Regions from separate parts of the Streptomyces sp. NPDC043878 genome, predicted to be linked through region 2. Evidence: predicted binding sites of a transcription regulator. Region 2 holds the regulator's gene; each other region holds the start of a gene.
The links. The regulator HrcA, encoded in region 2, represses chaperone genes, less so after heat shock. The targets are predictions, from matches to a motif close to TTNGCACTCNGNNNNNCNGAGTGCNAA.
Positions count from the first base shown of each region.

Region 1: groL (chaperonin GroEL) is a predicted target of HrcA. The motif match lies at 3,500-3,526, and genes of this name have one in related genera.
Region 3: groES (co-chaperone GroES) is a predicted target of HrcA. The motif match lies at 3,606-3,632, and genes of this name have one in related genera.

Region 1 is NZ_JBWKDW010000007.1:89,597-96,211, forward strand. It holds gene AC07AZ_RS12185 (glucosyl-3-phosphoglycerate synthase) at 1-642, opposite strand, end outside; SAM riboswitch class I at 802-956, shown strand; gene thrC (threonine synthase) at 972-2,255, shown strand; gene AC07AZ_RS12195 (MoaD/ThiS family protein) at 2,366-2,641, shown strand; gene AC07AZ_RS12200 (cold-shock protein) at 3,084-3,290, shown strand; gene groL (chaperonin GroEL) at 3,689-5,311, shown strand; gene AC07AZ_RS12210 (NADH:flavin oxidoreductase) at 5,532-6,615, shown strand, end outside.
Region 2 is NZ_JBWKDW010000014.1:135,778-145,853, reverse strand. It holds gene AC07AZ_RS20825 (nitronate monooxygenase) at 1-523, opposite strand, end outside; gene dnaJ (molecular chaperone DnaJ) at 623-1,756, opposite strand; gene hrcA (heat-inducible transcriptional repressor HrcA) at 1,757-2,773, opposite strand; gene AC07AZ_RS20810 (MBL fold metallo-hydrolase) at 3,037-3,771, shown strand; gene AC07AZ_RS20805 (DUF3097 domain-containing protein) at 3,805-4,668, shown strand; gene hemW (radical SAM family heme chaperone HemW) at 4,709-5,941, opposite strand; gene AC07AZ_RS20795 (SpoIIE family protein phosphatase) at 6,410-8,269, opposite strand; gene AC07AZ_RS20790 (hypothetical protein) at 8,376-8,570, shown strand; partial or broken gene AC07AZ_RS20785 (response regulator) at 8,886-9,092, shown strand; gene AC07AZ_RS20780 (AMP-dependent synthetase/ligase) at 9,150-10,076, opposite strand, start outside.
Region 3 is NZ_JBWKDW010000003.1:307,083-313,697, reverse strand. It holds gene AC07AZ_RS07250 (MOSC domain-containing protein) at 1-284, shown strand, start outside; gene AC07AZ_RS07245 (SDR family NAD(P)-dependent oxidoreductase) at 381-1,154, shown strand; gene groL (chaperonin GroEL) at 1,413-3,038, opposite strand; gene groES (co-chaperone GroES) at 3,154-3,462, opposite strand; gene AC07AZ_RS07230 (polysaccharide deacetylase family protein) at 3,807-4,640, opposite strand; gene AC07AZ_RS07225 (polysaccharide deacetylase family protein) at 4,637-5,566, opposite strand; partial or broken gene AC07AZ_RS07220 (THUMP-like domain-containing protein) at 5,669-6,615, shown strand, end outside.

The DNA of each region.
Region 1 (6,615 bases), on a different contig from region 2:
GCCCACCGGGAACGGGAGCTGTTCCAGGAGGGAGCGGCGGGCCGCGTACTCGCCGCCGAGCGGCTGCACGAAGCCGGCGAGCTGGGGCCAGTGCATGTTCAGCAGCGGGCGGGCCATCAGCTCGGTGACCCGGCCGCCCTGGCCGGCCCTGCCGCCGAGCGGACGGTCGTACATCGCCTTGACGAGGTCGACCCCGGGATCGGTGAGCAGCGGCCCCACGATCCCGGAGACGAAGTCGGAGGAGAACTCCTTCAGGTCCGCGTCGATGAAGCAGACGATGTCCCCGCTGGTCACCAGGAGCGAGCGCCACAGGACCTCGCCCTTGCCCGGCACGGGCGGGATGTGCGGCAGGATGTCGTCGCGGTGGACGACCCGGGCGCCGGCCGCGGCGGCCACCTCGGAGGTGCGGTCGGTCGACCCCGAGTCGACGACGACTATCTCGTCGACGAGCGGGACCTGATGCATGAGGTCGTGACGGATCACGGCGACGATGTCACCGACCGTCTCCTCCTCGTTGAGCGCGGGCAGCACGACGGAGACCGTCTGGCCCGTCATGCGTTTCGCGGCCAGGACCTTGTGCAGCGGGCGACTGGTCATGGACCAGGAGCGGTTGCTCAGCCAGCGCTCGACTTCTTCCAGCACAGTGCGCGGCTCCTCTGCGTTCTGTCGGCGAGAGGTGATCGGCTGTGATCCATCTCGCGGTGCGGACGACTATCTCAACTGTCCTGGCCTTCGGTTACAGTCTTGAACAACGCTGATGACCATCGCATGTCGGGGGTCGTTGCGCGTACAACTACATACCGCTCATCCAGAGGGGCAGAGGGATACGGCCCGTTGAAGCCCCGGCAACCCTCCAGCCGGTCTCGTGGATCACTGTTGATCATCACGCGAGGCTCCCGGCTAGGGAAGGTGCCAAATCCGTCTCATGGCGAAACGCGTCGTGAGGAAGATGAGGAAAGGGCCTCGCCTCCATGGCTGTGCAGACCGTTGCAAGCACCACCGACTCAGTGGACCTCGGCCCCGCCGCCGCGCTCTCCTGCCGCGAATGCGGCCACCGGGTGCCCCTCGGCCCGGTCTTCGCCTGCGAGGAGTGTTTCGGCCCGCTCGAGATCGCCTACGACTTCTCGGCCTACGACACCGAGGAACTCCGCAAGCGCATCGAGGCGGGACCGGCGAACATCTGGCGGTACGCGCCGCTGCTGCCCGTCCCGGCCGACGTGGCGGACAAGCCCAACATCAACCCCGGCTGGACCAAGCTCGTGCGGGCCGACAACCTGGCCCGCGAGCTGGGCGTCGACGCCGGCCGGCTGTTCGTCAAGGACGACTCCGGAAACCCGACGCACTCCTTCAAGGACCGCGTCGTCGCGCAGGCCATCGAGGCCGCCCGCGCCTTCGGCTTCACCACCCTGTCCTGCTCCTCCACCGGCAACCTGGCCGGCGCGGTCGGCGCCGCCGCCGCCCGGGCCGGCTTCCGCTCCTGCGTGTTCATCCCGCACGACCTGGAGCAGGGCAAGGTCGTCATGGCCGCGGTGTACGGCGGGGAGCTCGTCGGCATCGAGGGCAACTACGACGACGTGAACCGCTTCTGCTCCGAGCTGATCGGCGACCCGGCCGGCGAGGGCTGGGGCTTCGTCAACGTCAACCTGCGGCCGTACTACGCCGAGGGCTCCAAGACGCTGGCCTACGAGATCTGCGAGCAGCTGGGGTGGGAACTGCCCGACCAGCTCGTGGTGCCGATCGCCTCCGGCTCCCAGCTCACGAAGATCGACAAGGGTCTGCAGGAGCTGATCAGGCTCGGGCTGGTCGAGGACAGGCCGTACAAGATCTTCGGCGCGCAGGCGGAGGGCTGTTCCCCGGTGTCGGCCGCCTACAAGGCGGGCCACGACGTCGTGCGGCCGCAGAAGCCGGACACCATCGCCAAGTCGCTGGCCATCGGCAACCCGGCCGACGGGCCGTACGTCCTCGACATCGCGCGCCGCACGGGCGGCGCGGTGGAGGACGTGAACGACGAGCAGATCGTGGACGCGATCCGGCTGCTCGCCCGGACCGAGGGCATCTTCGCCGAGACCGCCGGCGGGGTGACGGTGGGGGTCACGAAGAAGCTGGTCGACAGCGGTCTGCTGGACCCGACGCTGACGACGGTCGTGCTCAACACGGGTGACGGCCTCAAGACGCTGGATGCGGTGGCCGACACCGGACTGACCGCGACGATCCGTCCGAACCTGGAATCCTTCCGGGACGCCGGTCTCGGCTAGCCGTCGTTCGTCTGCGGGCCGTGGGGCTGGTCGCGCCCACGCGGCGGAGCTCCACATCGACGCGGCCCCGCGCCCACATCAGCGCCCTATCCGACCGGAGGTCACACGTTATGAGCGTCAACGTCCGCATCCCCACCATCCTGCGCACCTACACCGGAGGCAAGGCCGAGGTGACGGCCGAGGGCGGGACCCTCGGCGAGGTCATCACCGACCTGGAGAAGAACCACACCGGTATCGCCGCCCGGGTCCTGGACGACCAGGGAAAGCTGCGCCGATTCGTCAACGTGTACGTGAACGACGACGACGTGCGTTTCGAGCAGGGGCTGGAGACGGCGACCCCCGACGGCGCGGGCGTGTCGATCATCCCGGCCGTGGCCGGCGGCTGACCGAGGCCGATTATTACCCTCGGTAATACCGGTCACCAAGAGTTCATGTGATTGCCCCCTCCGTGAGAGAAGCGGAGGGGGTAATTCTGTATGGTTGAGCGCGGTACAGTTGGGGAACCCGCGGCCTTCCGCATGACGGACGCATATGAGTTCAGGCTCCGCGTGCGACGATAAATGGCCAAAGTGTGCGGGTATTTTGCGCCATTCACTCCTTTTATGGAGCCCGACTTGCCCTGAAGTCGGGCGAATTCTCCGTATATTCCCGACCGGTCATGCCTGGAATTCTCGTCCGATTGACCTGTTGCAGAGGGCAGTTGGGCAGATACATTCGGCCGCGGTCGACGCGTTCCGGCGCACGCCCCCGTCCATGTGGGGGGGTGAGGTCTGACCCGGATCCGCGAAGTGCGGGTCTGCGCAAGGGCCAGTAATAGGGGAGTTAGGCATGGCTCAGGGCACCGTCAAGTGGTTCAACGCGGAGAAGGGGTACGGCTTCATCGCGGTCGACGGTGGTGCGGATGTTTTCGTCCACTACAGCGCGATTCAGATGGACGGCTACCGCACCCTGGAAGAGGGTCAGCGGGTCGATTTCGAGATCTCGCAGGGCCAGAAGGGGCCGCAGGCGGACATGGTCCGGCTGGCGACCGGCTGAAGCACGCGCCGACTGACAGCGTCGTTCTTCTGTTCTTCTTCGGAGGGCTCGTATCCCATGGGGAGTCATGGGTTACGAGCCCTTCGGCGTGTCCGGCGCCCCATCAGCGACGCCTCCGGGACCCCTCCGGGGCCTGTCCGCGACCCGCTCGCGCGCCGCTTCCGCGCCGTTCGCGCCCCGCGGAGCGCCCCCTCGATCCCGGGTAGGCGCTTGCACTCGGCATGGGCGAGTGCTAATCATTGGCGTTAGCACTCTGCAGGTGAGAGTGACAACGAGGACCGGGTCGGTGAGGCCCGCAGGCCAGGTGGGGCAAGGAACCACAGGGCAGGCGAGCCGTCCGTCGCGGGCGCCAGCGCGGTCCGGAGAAATCCACCCCCTGTCCGGGAGGACCACTTCACATGGCCAAGATCATCGCGTTCGACGAGGAGGCACGGCGCGGTCTCGAGCGCGGGATGAACCAGCTCGCCGACGCCGTCAAGGTCACCCTTGGCCCCAAGGGCCGCAACGTCGTCCTCGAGAAGAAGTGGGGCGCGCCCACGATCACCAACGATGGTGTTTCCATCGCCAAGGAGATCGAGCTCGAGGACCCGTACGAGAAGATCGGCGCCGAGCTGGTCAAGGAAGTCGCCAAGAAGACGGACGACGTCGCCGGCGACGGTACGACCACGGCGACCGTGCTCGCCCAGGCGCTGGTGCGCGAGGGTCTGCGCAACGTAGCCGCCGGCGCCAACCCGATGGCCCTCAAGCGCGGTATCGAGAAGGCCGTCGAGGCCGTCTCCGGTGCCCTGCTGGAGCAGGCCAAGGACGTGGAGACCAAGGAGCAGATCGCCTCCACGGCCTCCATCTCCGCCGCCGACACCCAGATCGGCGAGCTCATCGCCGAGGCGATGGACAAGGTCGGCAAGGAAGGCGTCATCACCGTCGAGGAGTCCCAGACCTTCGGTCTGGAGCTGGAGCTCACCGAGGGTATGCGCTTCGACAAGGGCTACATCTCGGCGTACTTCGCCACCGACATGGAGCGGATGGAGGCGTCGCTCGACGACCCCTACATCCTCATCGCCAACTCCAAGATCGGCTCCGTCAAGGACCTGCTCCCGCTCCTGGAGAAGGTCATGCAGTCGGGCAAGCCGCTGCTGATCATCGCCGAGGACGTCGAGGGCGAGGCCCTGTCGACCCTGGTCGTCAACAAGATCCGTGGCACCTTCAAGTCCGTCGCCGTCAAGGCCCCTGGCTTCGGTGACCGCCGCAAGGCCATGCTCGGTGACATCGCCATCCTCACGGGCGGCGAGGTCATCTCCGAGGAGGTCGGCCTCAAGCTGGAGAACGCGACCCTGGACCTCCTGGGCCGCGCTCGCAAGGTCGTCATCACCAAGGACGAGACCACGATCGTGGACGGCGCCGGTTCGGCCGACCAGGTCCAGGGCCGGGTCAACCAGATCCGCGCCGAGATCGAGAACTCCGACTCGGACTATGACCGCGAGAAGCTCCAGGAGCGTCTGGCGAAGCTGGCCGGCGGCGTGGCCGTCATCAAGGCCGGTGCCGCCACCGAGGTCGAGCTCAAGGAGCGCAAGCACCGCATCGAGGACGCCGTTCGCAACGCGAAGGCGGCCGTCGAGGAGGGCATCGTCGCCGGTGGTGGCGTGGCGCTCATCCAGGCTTCCTCGGTCTTCGAGAAGCTGGAGCTCACGGGTGACGAGGCGACCGGCGCCAACGCCGTGCGGCTCGCGCTGGAGGCCCCGCTCAAGCAGATCGCCATCAACGGTGGTCTCGAGGGTGGCGTCATCGTCGAGAAGGTGCGCAACCTGCCCGTCGGCCACGGCCTGAACGCCGCGACCGGTGAGTACGTCGACATGATCGCCGAAGGCATCATCGACCCGGCGAAGGTCACGCGTTCCGCCCTGCAGAACGCCGCGTCCATCGCCGCGCTGTTCCTCACCACCGAGGCCGTCATCGCCGACAAGCCGGAGAAGGCCGCTGCCCCGGCCGGCGGCGGCATGCCGGGCGGTGACATGGACTTCTGAGCCTGACGGCTCGGACCCGGTCCGCTCGTACCGAGGGCGGCACTCCCTGGAGACAGGGGGTGCCGCCCTCGGTCGTGTCCGGGATCACAGGCCCGTCGCCGGGGGCCGCGGAATGAGGGCCGGGGCGGGGCGGTTGTTGTTGGCGCGGACTCAATGCACGTGCACATACCGTCCGGTTTCTCCCATCCGTCAGCAGTACGCACCCTCAGGAGCCCTCCAGGTGACCGCCACCCCGCCCGCCGCCTCCCGTGCCGCGCAGATCCTCTCCCGGCCCGTCTCCCTCAACGGCCTGACCGTCCCGAACCGCATCGTGATGGCGCCCATGACGCGCATGTTCTCCCCGGGCGGCGTCCCCGGCGAGGACGTGCGGTCGTACTACGCCCGTCGCGCGGCCGCCGGAGTCGGTCTGATCGTCACCGAGGGCACGTACGTGGGGCACGAGTCGGCCGGGCAGAGCGACCGCGTCCCGCGTTTCCACGGCGAGGACCAGCTCGCGGGCTGGGCGAAGGTCGCCGACGCCGTGCACGCGGCGGGCGGCACGATCGTGCCGCAGCTGTGGCACATCGGCATGGTCCGCAAGCAGGGCGAGCCTCCCTTCGCGGACGCCCCCGCCGTCGGCCCCTCCGGCCTGCGCGGCGACGGCTCCGAGGACACCGGCAAGGCGATGACCCAGCGCGACCTGGACGACGTGATCGGCGCCTTCGCCGAGGCCGCCGCGGCCGCCGAGCGCATCGGCTTCGACGGCGTGGAACTGCACGGCGCGCACGGCTACCTCGTCGACCAGTTCCTGTGGGCGGGCACCAACCGGCGCACGGACGCCTACGGCGGTGACCTGGTGGCCCGTACGAAGTTCGCGGCGGAGATCGTCGCGGCGGTCCGCGAGACCGTCTCGCCCGAGTTCCCTGTCCTCTTCCGCTACTCCCAGTGGAAGCAGCAGGCGTACGACGCCCGCCTCGCCGAGACCCCGGAGGAACTGGAGGCCATCCTCGCCCCGCTCGCCGCGGCCGGCGTCGACGCCTTCCACGCCTCCACCCGCCGCTACTGGCTGCCCGAGTTCGATGACTCCGACCTCAACCTCGCCGGCTGGACGAAGAAGCTGACCGGAAAGCCCGTCATCACCGTCGGTTCGGTCGGTCTCGACGGCGACTTCCTCAAGGGCTTCCGGGGCGAGGGCTCCCCGGTCAAGGGCATCGACGAACTCCTCGACCGCCTGGAGCGCGACGAGTTCGACATGGTGGCCGTCGGCCGCGCCCTGCTCCAGGACCCGGAGTGGGCGGCGAAGGTCCTCGGCGGCCGGCTGGACG
Region 2 (10,076 bases):
GCACGGCGAGGGCCTCCTCCACGGTGGTCGCGGTGACCAGGGTCACGGTGCCGGCGCGGCGCAGGGCCTCCAGGGTGTCGGGGCCGGGGACGCCGAAGTGGAAGGAGACCGCCGGCACCGGGTTGTCCAGCAGCACGGCGAGCTTGGCGTCGTAGCCGTCGTCGCGGCCGGTGTCGGGGTCACCGAGTTCGGTGGCGTACCAGCTGGCCTCGCCGGCCAGCTGGTGGGCGTAGACGTCCACGGTCGCCGGAGCGGGCGGCGCGGTGCCGGCCGGGCCGCCCGCGCCGGCCCCGGGGTACTCCGGCTGCGGCATGAAGAGGTTCACGCCGAACGGCCGGCCGGTGAGCCCCCGCACCTGCTTGATGTCCTCGTACATCCCGTCCGCGGTCTTGTACCCGGCGGCCAGGAAGCCCAGCCCGCCCGCCTCGGACACGGCGGCGGCGAGCTGCGGGACGGAGACACCGCCCGCCATGGGAGCCTGCACGATCGGATGGCGGCAGAGATCGGTCAGTGCGGTGGACATGACGGCATGTTGTCACGTCCACCCGACAGGTCCGAATCCGGCCTTCCGCCCGGCACGGGCCACCCGCACCGCCTGGCGGACGGCCTCAGCCACCGCCCGTCACCGCCCGTTGAAGGCGTCCTTGAGCCGGGAGAACAGCCCCTGCTGACCGGGCTGGAACTGCCCCGTCGGCCGCTCCTCGCCGCGCAGCTTGGCGAGTTCCCGCAGCAGTCGCTCCTGCTCCGGGTCCAGCTTGCTCGGGGTCATGACCTCGACGTGGACGATCAGGTCGCCGCGTCCGCCGCCCCGCAGATGCGTGATGCCCCGGCCGTGCAGCGGGATCGACTGGCCGGACTGGGTGCCCGGGCGGATGTCGACCTCCTCCATCCCGTCGAGGGTCTCCAGCGGCACCTTGGTGCCGAGGGACGCCGCCGTCATCGGGAGGGTGACCGTGCAGTGCAGGTCGTCGCCGCGCCGCTGGAAGGTCGAGTGCGGCAGCTCGTGGATCTCGACGTAGAGGTCACCGGCGGGGCCGCCGCCGGGGCCTACCTCGCCCTCGCCCGCGAGCTGGATGCGGGTGCCGTTGTCGACACCGGCGGGGATCTTCACGGTCAGCGTCCGGCGCGAGCGCACCCGTCCGTCGCCCGCGCACTCCGGGCACGGGGTGGGCACCACGGTGCCGAAGCCCTGGCACTGCGGGCACGGCCGCGAGGTCATGACCTGGCCGAGGAAGGACCGCGTGACCTGCGACACCTCACCGCGTCCGCGGCACATGTCACAGGTCTGGGCGGAGGTGCCCGGCGCCGCGCCCTCACCGTTGCAGGTGGTGCAGACGATGGCCGTGTCGACCTGGATGTCCTTCGTGGTGCCGAAGGCCGCCTCGTCGAGCTCGATCTCCAGCCGGATCATCGCGTCCTGGCCGCGCCGGGTGCGCGAGCGCGGGCCCCGTTGCGACGCCGTCCCGAAGAACGCGTCCATGATGTCCGAGAAGTTCCCGAAGCCGCCGGCCCCGAAGCCGCCCGCGCCACCGCCGGCCTGCGAGAGCGGGTCGCCGCCGAGGTCGTAGACCTGCTTCTTCTGCGGGTCCGAGAGCACCTCGTAGGCGGCGTTGATCTCCTTGAACCGCTCCTGGGTCTTCGGGTCCGGATTGACGTCCGGGTGCAGCTCGCGTGCGAGCCGCCGGAAGGCCTTCTTGATCTCTTCCTGCGACGCGTCGCGGCGCACGCCGAGAACGGCGTAGTAGTCCGTGGCCACTTACGACTCCGCCAGGATCTGTCCGACGTACCGTGCCACTGCGCGTACCGCTCCCATCGTTCCCGGGTAATCCATGCGGGTCGGTCCGACCACGCCGAGCTTGGCTACTGCCTCGCCGCCCGAACCGTAACCGACCGACACCACAGAAGTGGAGTTGAGTCCCTCATAGGCGTTCTCATGACCGATGCGTACGGTCATGCCCGAATCCCCCGCCTCACCCAGCAACTTGAGAAGCACGACCTGCTCCTCCAGTGCCTCCAGGACGGGCCGGATGGTGAGGGGGAAGTCATGTCCGAAGCGGGTCAGATTGGCGGTGCCGCCGATCATCAGCCGCTCCTCGTTCTCCTCGACGAGCGTCTCCAGGAGGGTGGAGAGCACCATGGCGACCGTACCGCGGTCCTCGACGTCGAACGCCTCCGGCAGGTCCTCCACGAGCTGCGGCACGTCGCTGAAGCGTCGGCCGGCGACCCGGCTGTTGAGCCGGGCCCGCAGATCCGCGAGCGACGCCTCCCCGAAGGGCGCCGGGGCGTCCACCATCCGCTGCTCGACCCGGCCCGTGTCCGTGATCAGCACGAGCATCAGACGCGCGGGGGCCAGCGCGAGCAGTTCCACGTGCCGCACGGTCGAGCGGGTCAGCGACGGGTACTGCACCACGGCGACCTGCCGGGTGAGCTGGGCGAGCAGCCGCACGGTGCGCGCGACGACGTCGTCGAGGTCGACCGCGCCGTCGAGGAAGTTCTGGATGGCGCGGCGCTCGGGCGCGGTCATCGGCTTGACGCCCGCGAGCTTGTCGACGAACAGCCGGTAGCCCTTGTCGGTGGGGATGCGCCCGGCGCTGGTGTGCGGCTGGGCGATGTACCCCTCGTCCTCCAGGGCCGCCATGTCGTTGCGCACGGTCGCCGGGGACACGCCGAGGCTGTGCCGCTCGGTGAGCGCCTTGGAACCGACCGGCTCCTCGGTGCCCACATAGTCCTGGACGATGGCGCGCAGCACCTTCAGCCTGCGTTCACTCAGCACCGCGCTCACCTCCAGACGTCGTCCCCCGGGCCCTGCTCCTGGCACTCTGTCGGTCCGAGTGCCAGCACCGACCCGCCCAGTGTACGGCCGGGGGGTGCACCCCGGGCAAGGCCGGTCGCACGGCTCGCTGCCGGCACCCCGGCGCACGACCGGCCACCGCTGTCACCTGCCCCGCGAGAGCCGCCGGACACGGCCCGGAGCGAATCCGGTGTTTCCCGCCGGGCGGGCGGCGCCGATCGCCGGACACGGCCTAGCGTCGCGGTATGACGGTGACTTGGGAAGAGCTCGGGTGGGAGTGGCTGGCAGTCGGGGTCGGGCGGCGCAGACTGCCGGGCTGGGACTGCACGGCCGGGCTGGTCGTCGGGGCGGACGCGGTCCTCGTGGTGGACGCCGGGTCCCGTCTCGCGGAGGGCGCGCTGCTGCGGGCGCGGGCCAAGGAGCTGGCGGGCCGGGATGTGACCCATCTCGCGCTCACCCACCCCCACTTCGACCACGTCTTCGGGGCGGCGGCGTTCACGGACGCGGAGGTGTTCGGCGCGGCCGGCTTCGACACGGTGACCGGGGCGGCCGGGCGGGAGGAGATGCGCGCGGACGCGGTGCGCAACGGGCTGGACGAACGGGCGGCGGGCGAGGCCGCGGCCGCGCTCACCCCGCCCGGGCAGCTCGTCCACGGTGAGCGGACCCTCGACCTGGGCGGCCGGCGGGCGCTGCTGGCGGACGCGGGTCCCGGCCACACCGCGCACGACCTGGCGGTGGTGGTGCCGGGCGACCCGCGGGTGGTGTTCTGCGGCGACCTGGTCGAGGAGTCCGGCGAGCCGCAGGCCGGCCCGGACGCCGTACCGTCGCGGTGGCCCGCCGCCCTCGACCGGCTACTCGCCCTCGGCGGCGCGGACGCGCTGTACGTGCCGGGCCACGGGGCCGTCGTGGACGCGGCGTTCGTACGGACGCAGCGGGACACCCTGGCGGCCCGCTTCGGCGTGTCGCGGGGACCCTCGTAGGGCCACCCGGGCGCTTCTCCTATCGTCATCCGAATGCGCCCACCCGTCTCCCGCCACCACCCCTCCAACGAGGGCCCTTCGGGCCCGCGGCGCCGTCTGTACTCTCCGGACCTGACCCCGCCGTGGAAGAAGCCCCAGCCCGTGCCCGAGGTGCCGGCGGAGCCGGGTCTCGTGGTGGAGGAGCCGGGCACCGGCTTCTGCGGCGCGGTGGTCCGCTGCGAGGCCGGCACGGTCACCCTGGAGGACCGCTTCGGCAAGCACCGCGTGTTCCCCATGGAGCCGCGCGGCTTCCTGCTGGAGGGCCGCCCGGTGACGCTCGTACGGCCCGCCGGACAGGCTCCGGTACGGCCCTCCCGCACCGCGTCCGGTTCGGTCGCCGTCCCCGGCGCACGCGCGCGCGTGGCCCGCGCCGGCCGCATCTACGTCGAGGGCCGGCACGACGCCGAACTGGTCGAGCGGGTGTGGGGCGACGACCTGCGCATCGAGGGCGTGGTGGTCGAGTACCTGGAGGGCGTCGACGACCTGCCCGCCATCGTGGCCGAGTTCGCGCCGGGACCCGACGCCCGCCTGGGTGTCCTGGTGGACCACCTGGTGCCGGGCAGCAAGGAGTCCCGTATCGCCGCGTCCGTGACCAGCGACCACGCGCTGGTCGTCGGCCACCCCTACATCGACGTCTGGGAGGCGGTGAAGCCGTCGGCCCTGGGCATCGCGGCCTGGCCCCGCGTCCCGCGCGGCCAGGACTGGAAGACGGGCGTGTGCCGGGCGCTGGGCTGGCCCGAGAACACGGGCGCGGCCTGGCAGCACATCCTGTCGAGGGTCCACTCCTACCGGGACCTGGAGCCGGAGCTGCTGGGCCGGGTCGAGGAGCTCATCGACTTCGTGACGGCGGACGCCTGACCGGAGGCGGCGAGCCCTGCCGGGCCGACCCCGGCGCGGGTCAGTCGACCAGGTCCCTGACCACCGCGTCCGCCAGCAGCCGTCCCCGCAGGGTGAGCACCGCGGCCCCGTCGTCGTACGGCCGCCGCTGCAGGAGTCCGTCGTTCAGCGCCCGGCCCGCCGCGGCGAGCCCCGCCGCGCGCAGCAGCGACAGCGGCACGCCCTCCCGCAGCCGCAGCTCCAGCAGGATCCGCTCCACCCGGCGGTCCTCCGCGGACAGGACCTCCCGCCCGGCGCCCGGTGAGCGCCCCGCCGCGAGCGCCGCCGCGTAGGCCCCCGGATGCTTCACGTTCCACCAGCGCACTCCGCCCACGTGACTGTGCGCGCCGGGGCCCGCGCCCCACCAGTCGGCGCCCCGCCAGTAGAGCTCGTTGTGCAGGCAGCGGCCCGCGTCCGAGGTCGCCCAGTTCGACACCTCGTACCAGTCGTAGCCCGCCGCCGACAGCAGTTCGTCGGCCATCAGGTAGCGGTCGGCGTGCTCGTCGTCGTCCGTCATGGGCACCTCGCCGCGGCGGATCCGGCGAGCCAGCTGGGTACCCTCCTCGACGATCAGGGCGTACGCCGAGACGTGGTCGGGACCGGCACCGAGCGCCGCCTCCAGCGAGGCCCGCCAGTCGTCGTCGGACTCACCGGGGGTGCCATAGATCAGGTCGAGGTTCACATGCTCGAAGCCCGCGGCGCGGGCCTCCGCCACACAGGCCTCTGGGCGGCCCGGGGTGTGCGTGCGGTCCAGCACCTTCAGGACGTGCCGCCGCGCGCTCTGCATGCCGAAGGAGACCCGGTTGAAGCCGCCGTGCCGCAGGGCCGCGAGATACGCCGGGTCGACCGACTCCGGGTTCGCCTCCGTCGTCACCTCCGCGTCCTCGGCCAGCCCGAACTCCTCACGGATCGAGCGCAGCATCCGTACGAGGTCGCCCGCGGCCAGCAGGGTGGGCGTGCCGCCGCCGACGAAGACCGTACGGACCGGGCGCGGGTCGTCGCCGAGGACCTTGCGGGCCAGGCGGATCTCGTCGATCACCGTGTCCGCGTAGTTGTCCCGGGAGGCGAGCACCCCGCCGGTGCCGCGCAGCTCGGTCGCCGTGTACGTGTTGAAGTCGCAGTAGCCGCAGCGGGTCGCGCAGTACGGAACGTGCAGATAGAACCCGAGGGGGCGGTCGGCGGCCCCGGCGAGCGCGGACGCGGGCAACGCGCCGTCGCCGGGAACGGGCTCGCCGTCGGGAAGAGCGGAAGGCATGACCCCATTGTCCAGCACCGGGGGGTCGGGCGTGTCGGGGCGGGGGCGGTGGGGCTGGCGGGGGTGCGGGGGCTGGCATGGGGGTGGGGGGCTGGCATGGGGGTGCCGGGGGGTGGGCGGCTGGCGCGGGCTGCGGGCTGCGGGCTGCGGGCTGCGGGCTGCGGGCTGCGGGCTGCGGGCTGCGGATGGTCTCGCTGCCGTACGACTGCCACAGGTGCCCGAGGCCGTGGGGCCGGCGCCGCCCGGCCACCCGCACCCACCCGCACCCACCCGCACCCACCCGCACCCGCGTGCGTACGTCGTCCGGCGGGCGGCCGGCGGGTCTCCGAGCCGGAGACGGCGCCGGCCGCGCGGGCCGCCGCCACGCGCACGGGCGGGGGCCGGGGACGGGTGCGGACCGGGGACGGGGGCGTGGGTCCGGCGCGGGCGCGGGGCCAGGGACGGGCGCGGGCCGGGGAAGAAGCCGCGTCACTCCGCCTGGAGGACCAGGAGCGCGAGGTCGTCCTCCGGCGGGCCCGTGCCGAAGTCGTGCACGAGGCACTTGATGCGCTCCGCGATCAGCTGGGCGCTCAGCCCCACGCAGCCGGTGAGCGCCGCCGCGAGGCCGTCGCCGTCGTCGAACTGGCGGGAGCCGGAGCGGCGTTCCGTCACGCCGTCGGTCACGCACAGCAGGCTGTCGCCGGGCCGCAGCACGAAGGTCTCGCTGACGTACGTCTCGTCCTCGACCACCCCGAGGAGGGTCTGCGGCCGGGCGGCCGTGCAGACCTCGCCGCCCGCCCCGAGCAGCAGCGGCAGCGGGTGCCCGGCGGAGGCGAGTGTGCAGCGCACCCCGCCGTCGAAGGGGACGAGCTCGCCGTAGAGGAGGGAGAGGAAACGGTTCTGGGGACCATCGCCGGGAAGGGCCGGTCCGGCGCCCGCGGCCACCAGCGCGCGGGCCGCCGCGTCCGCGGCCTCCGTCGCGTCGTCGAGAAGCAGCTGGTTGAGGCGGTCGAGGACGTCGGCGACGCGGTAGCCCTCCCGGGCCAGCAGCCGCAGCCAGGGCCGGGCCAGACCGATGACGACCGCCGCCTCGGGGCCCTTGCCCTGGACGTCGCCGAGCACGAAGCACCAGCGGCCGTCGCCGCCCGGGAAGAGGTCGTAGAAGTCGCCGCTCGGTCCGCCCTTGTCGCAGGGCTCGTAGACCAGGGCGCTGCGCATCCCGGGTATCTCCGCAACCGCCCCGGGCAGCAGCCCGCGCTGCAGTACGGCACTGATGGTGGCCTGCCGGGCGTACTGGCGGGCCGCGCCGATGGCGAGCGCCACCCGGCGGCCGAGGTCCTCGACCAGCCCGGTGATCTCGTCCGGGAAGCGCAGCAGACCGGCCCGGCCGATGACCAGGGTGCCCAGCGGGCGGCCGCCGGCGACGAGCCGGTAGGCGAGCGCGGAGCCGTGGGTTCCGTGCGGGCCGAGCGCCTCCCCGGGCCACGGGAAGGGGACCGGCCCGGAGCGCAGGTCGTCGGGCGGGCCCGGCGGGTCCTTCTCCAGGGCCCGGCGCAGCTCCTCGATCCGGTTCTCGCTGCCGTGCCAGACGCGGGCGAGCCGCGGCCCGGGCGCGAACCCGCCGCCCTCGCCCCAGCCCCCCGCCCCCTCGGTCTCGCCCGAACCGGGCGATCCCCACCGGCCCATGACCTCGTCCTCCATCCACACCGCGCACCAGTCGGCCAGACGCGGCACGATCAGCTGTCCGGCGAGGGCGGCGACCAGGTTCTCGTCGAGCTGCCCGGCGAGCAGGTCGGATGCCTCGGCGAGGAAGGACAGGGCGCCCCGGTCGAGCCATTCCCGGTCCTGTTCGGCCCGCAATGGTTCCGGCGCGAGGATGCCGGCGACGCGCAGACCGCGCTGGAGTGCGCGTTCCCCGACATACGCCACCTTCGCTGCGCCCGCCGTCCTGCCCTCGGCGGGCAGCCGCGCCCACACCGTCTTGGCGCCGATGCGGTAGGTGACACCCCAGGACTCGGCGAGCGCGGCCACCAGCCGCAGCCCGCGCCCGTACTCCGGGGTCTCGTACGGCGGCTCGGCGTCGGCGTCGCGCGGGGCGCGGGAGGGGTGGTGGTCCGCCACCTCCACGACGAGCGCGCCGGTGTCCGGCTCCAGCCGCCAGGCGAGCTCGACGTCGGTGCCCGCGTGCACGACGGCGTTCGTGACGAGTTCGCTGACGGCCACCACGGCGTCGTCCGCGAGACGGCCGGTGAGGTGCTGCGTGCCGGGCAGTCCGCGCTCGCGCCACTCGGCGAGCGAGTCCCGCACGAGCGCCCGGGCACAGCCCGGCGCGGCCGAACTCCCGGGCAACGCGGCATGCGCCTCGGCGCGGGCGGGGGGTGTGTCGGGGGCCGGGGGTTTCCCGGGGGGTGAGTGTTCGGCGGGCGCAAGCGGTTGGGCACGCGGTTGGTCACGCGTGGAGAGTTCGACAGACACCGGTAATTCGCTGGACGCCAACGATTCGGCGGACGCGAACGATTCGGTGGACGCCGGAAGTTCGGAAGCAGCGGACGCGGACGCGGGTGCGGACGCGGACGCGGGCGCGGGTTTCGACGCCGGCGCGGGCGCCGACGCCGGCGCGTCAGGGGCTCGCGCGGGCGTGCCGGAGTGATCCGGGGTCTCGCCCCCGGGCACCTCGGAGGCACGGGAAGCGGTCTCCCGTTGCGCCGGAATGGCCCCCATGGACAGCTCCCCGAACGGTTCGGACTAATACGCCTCGGTCGATGGCGACAGAGTGACAGACCGACCCCGCCCATAAGCGCCGAGTTACCGAAGTGGGCAGCCATGAGTGAGAACAGTGCTACGCATGTGCTCGAAGACGGACACAACGACGTTCATATTCGAGCATCCGGTGAGACACCACCGGGGCGCCGGGCCGGCGGCGGAGGCCGCGCTTCCGCCGCCGACCGCATGAGGCACCGTCACCATGAGCGCCGGGGCGACGACCGACGAGCGCGCCGGCATCCCCCTGGCCGACGACATGGAGGACAACCTGATCGCGCTGGAGGCGGTCCCGAGGTCCCTCAACGAGCCGCTCGTGCGCGCCCGTTCGGGCGAGGAGGCGATGAAGGCGCTGCTGCGCGGGCCGTTCGCCGTCACCCCGCTCGACGTCCGCAGGCCCGGCATGGACGGGCGCACCGGCTGGCCCGGGGGGACGGGGCGGCGGCGTGGTCCGTCGCCCCGCGAACGGTCAGGCCTCCCGCGAGCCCGCGTACATCTCGTCGATCAGGTGCTTGTACTCCCGCTCGACCACCGGCCGCTTCAGCTTCAGGCTCGGCGTGATCTCACCGTGCTCGACATCGAGATCCCGCGGCAGCAGCCGGAACTGCTTGATGGTCTGCCAGCGCTGAAGACCCTCGTTGAGCTCCCTGACGTATCCCTCGACGAGGGCGACGGTGGCGGGCGCGGCGACGACGTCGGCGTAGGACCTGCCCGCCAGCCCGTTCTCCTTGGCCCAGTCGAGGATCGACGGCTCGTCGAGCGCGATGAGCGCGGTGCAGAAGTTCCGGTCGGCGCCGTGCACCAGGATGTTCGAGACGTACGGGCACACCGCCTTGAACTGTCCCTCGACCTCGGCGGGCGCGATGTACTTGCCGCCGGACGTCTTGATGAGGTCCTTCTTGCGGTCGGTGATCCGCAGGTAGCCGTCGGGTGACAGTTCGCCGATGTCACCGGTGTGGAACCAGCCGTCGGACTCCAGCACCTCGGCGGTCTTCTCGGGCAGCCCGTGGTAGCCCTCCATGATGCCGGGGCCGCGCAGCAGGATCTCGCCGTCGTCCGCGATCCGCACCTCGGTGCCGGGCAGCGGCTTGCCGACCGTGCCGGTGCGGTAGGCCTCGCCCGGGTTCACGAAGGAGGCAGCGGAGGACTCGGTGAGGCCGTAGCCCTCCAGGATGTGGATGCCGGCGCCGGCGAAGAAGTAGCCGATCTCGGGCGCGAGGGCGGCGGAGCCGGAGACGCAGGCGCGCAGGTTGCCGCCGAACGCCTCGCGGATCTTGGAGAACACCAGGGCGTCGGCGACCCTGTGCCGGGCGCTCAGGCCGAACGGCGCCGAGGCCGTGCCGGTGCGCCGGAAGTTGTCCTGGGTGACCTTGGCGTACTCGCGGGCGACCTCGGC
Region 3 (6,615 bases), on a different contig from region 2:
GCCGTACCTTCCAGGGCCACCTGGGTGAGCGCGGCTGGGTGAAGCGGTTCACGCGCAAGGGCGCGCCGGGCGCCTACCTGCGGGTGGTGCAGCCCGGCGAGATACGGGCCGGGGACCCGGTGGAGATCGTGCACCTCCCGGACCACGACGTGACCGTGGCGATGGAGTTCCGGGCGACCACCACCGAGCGTGACCTGCTGCCCCGGCTGCTCGCGGCGGGCGCCGCGCTGCATCCCGAGTCGCTGCGGGCGGCGCGGACGTATGTGGAGAAGTACGGGTCCTGACCGGGTTCGGCGGGACGCCTTGCGGCCGGGACCCGTTGTCGGGGAGGCCCTGTGCGGTGATCGGACGTGATCGGTCCGGGTCACTAACCTTGCGCCATGACAACGGCATTGATTACGGGATCGACCGCGGGCATCGGTGCCGCGTTCGCGCGGCGGCTCGCGGCTGACGGCCACGACCTCGTCCTGGTGGCACGGGACACCAAGCGGCTGGGCGAGCAGGCGACCGAGCTGCACGACCTGCACGGCATCGAGGCGCAGGTGCTGACGGCCGACCTGGCGACGGACGACGGCATCGAGACGGTGGCCGCCCGGCTCGCCGACCGCAGGAACCCGGTCGACCTGCTGGTCAACAACGCCGGCTTCGGCAACAAGGGCGGCTACCTCGACGTGGCGATGGCCGACGAGCTCACCATGCTGAAGGTGCACTGCGAGGCGGTGCTGCGGCTGACGTCGGCGGCGGCCGAGGCGATGCGCGAGCGCGGCCGGGGCGGCGTCGTCAACGTGGCCTCCGTCGCCGCGTTCGTGCCGCGGGGGACCTACGGCGCGTCCAAGGCGTGGGTCGTGCAGTTCACCCAGGGCGCGGCGCGCGACCTGGCCGGCAGCGGGGTGCGGCTGATGGCGCTGTGCCCCGGATTCGTGCGCACGGAGTTCCACGAGCGGGCCGGGATGGGCACGGACAACATCCCCGGCTGGATGTGGCTCGACGCCGACAAACTGGTCGCGGCGGCGCTCGCGGACCTGGCCCGGGGAAAGTCGTTGTCGATCCCGGACCCGCGGTACAAGGCGCTGATGGGCCTGGTGAAGGTGACGCCGAGAGCACTGCTCGGGGGCATCAGCTCACGCACCGGGCGCAAGTACGGGCCGCGATAGGGGGCTGTGGGGCCGCGGTGGGGCCGGGAGGACGGGCCGAAGACCGGCACAGTCCGCCGGAGTCCGGTGGACTCCGGCGCCGCGCGCCTTCGAGCCGCGGTTCGCCGTTCGTCGTAAGCCGTGCGCCGTAAGCCGTGCGCCGTACGTGCGGGCCTCGCGTCGTCGACGGCACGGGAGTCGACCGCTACGGCAAGGAGTCGACGGCACGGGAGAAGCCCCCGTTCCGCGGGTGCGGGGCGGGGGCTTCTCTCGGGTGTGTCAGTGGGAGTGGCCGTGGCTGTGGCCACCGCCGGCCGACTCCTCTTCTTCCTTCTTCTCGACGACCAGGGTCTCGGTCGTGAGCAGGAGGGAGGCGATGGAGGCGGCGTTCTCCAGGGCGGAGCGGGTGACCTTGACCGGGTCGATGACGCCGGCCTTGACCAGGTCGCCGTACTCGCCGGTGGCGGCGTTGAAGCCCTGGCCCTTGTCGAGCTCGGCGACCTTGGAGGTGATGACGTAACCCTCCAGGCCGGCGTTCTCGGCGATCCAGCGCAGCGGCTCGACGGCGGCGCGGCGGACGACCGCGACACCCGTGGCCTCGTCGCCGGTCTTGCCGAGGTTGCCCTCGAGGATCTTCACGGCGTGGACGAGCGCGGAGCCACCGCCGGAGACGATGCCCTCCTCGACCGCGGCGCGGGTCGCCGAGATGGCGTCCTCGAGACGGTGCTTCTTCTCCTTCAGCTCCACCTCGGTGGCGGCGCCGACCTTGATCACGCACACGCCGCCGGCCAGCTTCGCGAGGCGCTCCTGGAGCTTCTCGCGGTCCCAGTCGGAGTCCGTGCTCTCGATCTCGGCCTTGATCTGGTTGACCCGGCCGTGGACTTCCTCGGTCTTGCCGGCACCGTCGACGATCGTGGTGTCGTCCTTGGTGATCGTGACGCGGCGGGCGGAGCCCAGCACGTCCAGGCCGACCTGGTCGAGCTTGAGGCCGACCTCCTCGGCCACGACCGTGGCGCCGGTGAGGATCGAGATGTCCTGCAGCATGGCCTTGCGGCGGTCACCGAAGCCGGGGGCCTTGACGGCGACCGCGTTGAAGGTGCCGCGGATCTTGTTGACGACGAGGGTGGAGAGGGCCTCGCCCTCGACGTCCTCGGCGATGATCAGCAGCGGCTTGGAGGCGTTGGTCTGGATGACCTTCTCCAGCAGCGGCAGCAGGTCCTGGATCGAGGAGATCTTGCCCTGCGTGATCAGGATGTACGGGTCGTCGAGGACGGCCTCCATACGCTCCTGGTCCGTCACGAAGTACGGGGACAGGTAGCCCTTGTCGAAGGCCATGCCCTCGGTGAAGTCCAGCTCCAGACCGAAGGTGTTGGACTCCTCGACGGTGATGACACCGTCCTTGCCGACCTTGTCCATCGCCTCGGCGATGAGCTCGCCGACCTGCGAGTCCTGGGCGGACAGCCCGGCCACGGCGGCGATGTCGGACTTCTCGTCGATGGGGCGCGCCGTGGCGAGAAGCTCGTCGGAGACGGCCTTGACCGCCGCGTCGATGCCCTTCTTCAGCAGCGCCGGGGAGGCACCCGCGGCAACGTTCTTCAGGCCCTCGCGCACGAGCGCCTGGGCCAGCACGGTGGCGGTGGTGGTGCCGTCACCCGCGATGTCGTTGGTCTTGGTCGCCACCTCCTTCACCAGCTGGGCGCCGAGGTTCTCGTACGGGTCCTCGAGCTCGACCTCGCGGGCGATGGTGACGCCGTCGTTGGTGATGGTGGGGGCGCCGAACTTCTTGTCGATGACGACGTTGCGGCCCTTGGGGCCGATCGTCACCTTGACCGTGTCGGCAAGCTTGTTGACGCCGCGCTCGAGGGCGCGACGGGCGTCCTCGTCGAACTTCAGGATCTTCGCCATGGGAGCGTGAGCCCTCTCGGAAATCTAGGTGAAATGAACAGCGCCCCCGACGCCCGGCTCATGAGTGATCGCGGGGGCCAGGGGCGCAGTTCAATGCAGTGTGCTTCGAAGCGAACTACTTCTCGATGATCGCGAGGACGTCGCGAGCGGAGAGGACGAGGTACTCCTCGCCGTTGTACTTCACTTCGGTGCCGCCGTACTTGCTGTACAGCACGATGTCGCCGGTCTTCACGTCGAGCGGCAGGCGCTCGCCGTTCTCGAAGCGGCCCGGGCCCACGGCCAGGACGACGCCCTCCTGGGGCTTCTCCTTGGCTGTGTCCGGGATGACCAGGCCAGAGGCGGTGGTCTGCTCGGCGTCGAGCGGCTGGACCACAATGCGGTCCTCGAGCGGCTTGATGGCAACCTTGGAGCTGGTGGTCGTCACGGTCCGACCTCCCCCTTCGGAGATCACGGGGCTAACTGTCTGGGGTGGCGACCAGGTCGATCCGTCGTCGCGGGTGCCGGACCTGCCTGTCGCTGGTTGGCACTCTCCCGGGGGGAGTGCCAGGTCCGAGACTATGACCGCGATTAGCACTCGGTCAAGCGGAGTGCCAATTGCCGACGGCGCGTGGCGTCGTTTTCTCGTGGGCGTGCGCCCCCCTGTGCCCCCCGGTCGGAGTGGGCGCCGGTCTGGGGGCTGCCGCCCCCGGGCCCCCGCTTCGGCCCTTCGGGCCCCGTCCTCGAAGTCCTCGAACGCAGGACGGGCTGGATCGCCCGGACCCGGGTCGGTCAGAGGTAGTCCTCCAGTCGGCCCACGGTCAGGCCCCGCTCCTGTGTCTCCCGGAGCAGTCTGACGGTGCGCGCTCTGAGAGTGAGGCCGGTCGACTCGCCGGAGAAGACCGAGATGATGTCGCCGGGCTGGAGGCGGGGCTCACCGCGGGTGTACGCCAGGTCACCACCGCCCTCCACCGAGGCGCGCCAGCGGACGACCGCCGAGAGGCCGCAGTCGGCGGCTGCGCGCAGGGTGGTCGTGTCGTACGTGCCGTAGGGCGGCCGGAAGAAGCGGGGGCGGACGCCGAAGCGGGACCTCAGTTTGTCCTGCTGGCCGCAGATCTCGGCGCGCTGACCGGCGTACGGCAGGCCGCGCAGGGCGGGGTGGTCGAGGGTGTGGTTCTGGACGGTCGCGCCGACCGCCTGGAGCCGCGCGAAGTGGCCGTAGCCCGGGCCGACGACGCTGTCGGTGAGGAACAGGCTGACGGGAAGCCGCAGTTCACGCACCATGTCGACGAACCGTGGGTCCTGCTCGGCGCCGTCGTCGTAGGTGAGGAAGACGACCCGGTCGCGGGTGCGCACCCGGTCCACCACGGGCGGCAGGCCGGGGCCCGCCGTGCGGGCGGCGGGCAGCCGGGCGGGTACCCGGGGTGCGGGCGGCAACGGGGCCGCGAGGCCCCAGCGGCGGTAGGCGGGCTCCCCCGCCGAGGCCGGTTCGTGCCGCCGCACCCGCTGAGCGGCCTTCTTGCCGAGCCGCTCGATGGGATCGACGGACTGGGCACAGCCGGCGAGCACCGCCACCGACAGCAGCCCGGCGGTCAGGGCGCGCCACGCCTCCCTCCGCCGGCTCACAGGTAGTCCTCCAGGCGGGCCACCGCGTAGCCCTTGGCGGTGACCTCGTCGAGGAAGCGGCGGATCATGTCGGGCATCGTGCCCTTCCAGTCCCGCCGGCCGCGGAAGTGACTGAGGACGATGTCGCCGGGGTGGAGGGCCTGGTCCCACTCGCGGTACTCCCAGTGGTCGACGAAGACCTCCTCGTCCCAGAGGGGGACGTACCGGATGCCGCAGGATCGGGCGGCGCGCAGGGTGTCGGCGTCGTAGTTGCCGAAGGGCGGGCGGAAGAGGACCGGGCGCTTGCCGTACCGCTGCTCGATCACGTCCTGCATGCCGCAGATCTCGCGCTTCTGGCGGGCGTAGGACAGGGCCGGCAGGTAGGGGTGGTGCAGGGTGTGGTTGTTCAGGGTCACCCCCGCCCTCTGCATCCGGCCGAAGTAGCCGTAGTCCTTCCTGATCAGGAAGTCGCTGAGGAAGGCGGTGTACGGGATCTTCAGCTCGCTCGCCATGCGCAGGAAGGCCGGGTCCTTCTCGGCGCCGTCGTCGAGGGTGAGGAAGACGACCTTCTGCCGGGTGGGGACGGTGGTGAAGACGGGAGGAAGGCCCGGTTCCCCGTGGTCGCGCACCTCGAAGCCCTCGCGGGTTCTGATCACCGGCTTCCCGGCGGGCGGCGGGGGTGCCGTGAGCGGGACCCGGGCCAGGCCCCAGCGTCTCGCGGCGGCGACCCGGGCGGCGTGCGCGGCGCTCAGCCTCTCGGCGTAGCCCTGGAGGGCGCGGGCCTGGGGCGCGTGCAGGGGTGGCTGTCCGTGCGCGGGCCGCACCCGCGGGGGGCCGCCCTGTGCGCAGCCCGCGGCGAGGGCGGTGACGGCGAGCACGGCGACCGTGCCGCGCACCCGGAACCGCAGAGCGGGCCGATTTTTGTAGTTTTGTCCTACTACTCGCATGGGACCGGATCTTCGCAGGTCAACACCCCCGCACGCGACCGACACCCCGGCCCGGACGAGGGCCGGAGGCGGACCGTCCACCGACTGGCCCACAATGACCCGGTGAACGACCTCGACGCCCTCCGCACCCCCGAAGGCCGCGCCCTCCTCGACGAGGTACGCGGCACCGATCCGGCGCGCGAACTCGCCGTCGCCACCCGGCTGCGCCGCGACCACCCCGCCGAACTGGTGTCGGCGGCGCTCGGACAGGCGCGGCTGCGGCAGCGGGCGGCGGTGAAGTTCGGCGCCGAGGACGCGGGGCGGATGTTCTTCACGCCGAACGGGGTCGAACAGTCCACCCGGACGACCGTCGCCACCTACCGCGCCGACCGTCTCAAGGCTCTCGGCGTCACCTCCGTCGCCGACCTGTGCTGCGGCATCGGCGGGGACGCGATCGCGCTGGCCCGCGCCGGCATCCGGGTCCTCGCCGTGGACCGGGACCCGCTGACGGCGGCGACGGCCCGCGCGAACACGGAGGCGCTCGGGCTCACCGACCTGATCGAGGTGGTGGAGGCGGACGTCACGGAGGTGGACACGGCCGGCTGGGACGCCGTGTTCGTGGACCCGGGCCGGCGCGGCGGCCGGGGCCGGATCTTCGACCCTGAGGGGTACTCGCCCCCGCTGTCCTGGGCGGTGGAAGCGGCCCGCAGGGCGCCGCACGCCGCGCTGAAGATCGCTCCCGGCATCCCGCACGAGGCGGTGCCGGCCGAGGCCGAGGCCGAGTGGATCTCCGACGGCGGGGACGTGAAGGAGGCGGTGCTGTGGTTCGGCACCGAGCCCGGCGCGGTGCGCGCGACGCTGCTGCCGGGACCGCGCACCCTGCTCTCCGCGGGACTGCCCGATCCCGCCGTACGACCGGTGGGGCGTTACCTCTACGAGCCGGACGGCGCCGTCATCCGGTCCCATCTGGTGGCCGAGGTGGCGCGGCAGCTCGACGGGGGCCTGGTCGACGAGACCATCGCGTACGTCACCGCCGACGAACTGCGGCCGACGCCGTACGCCACCCCGTA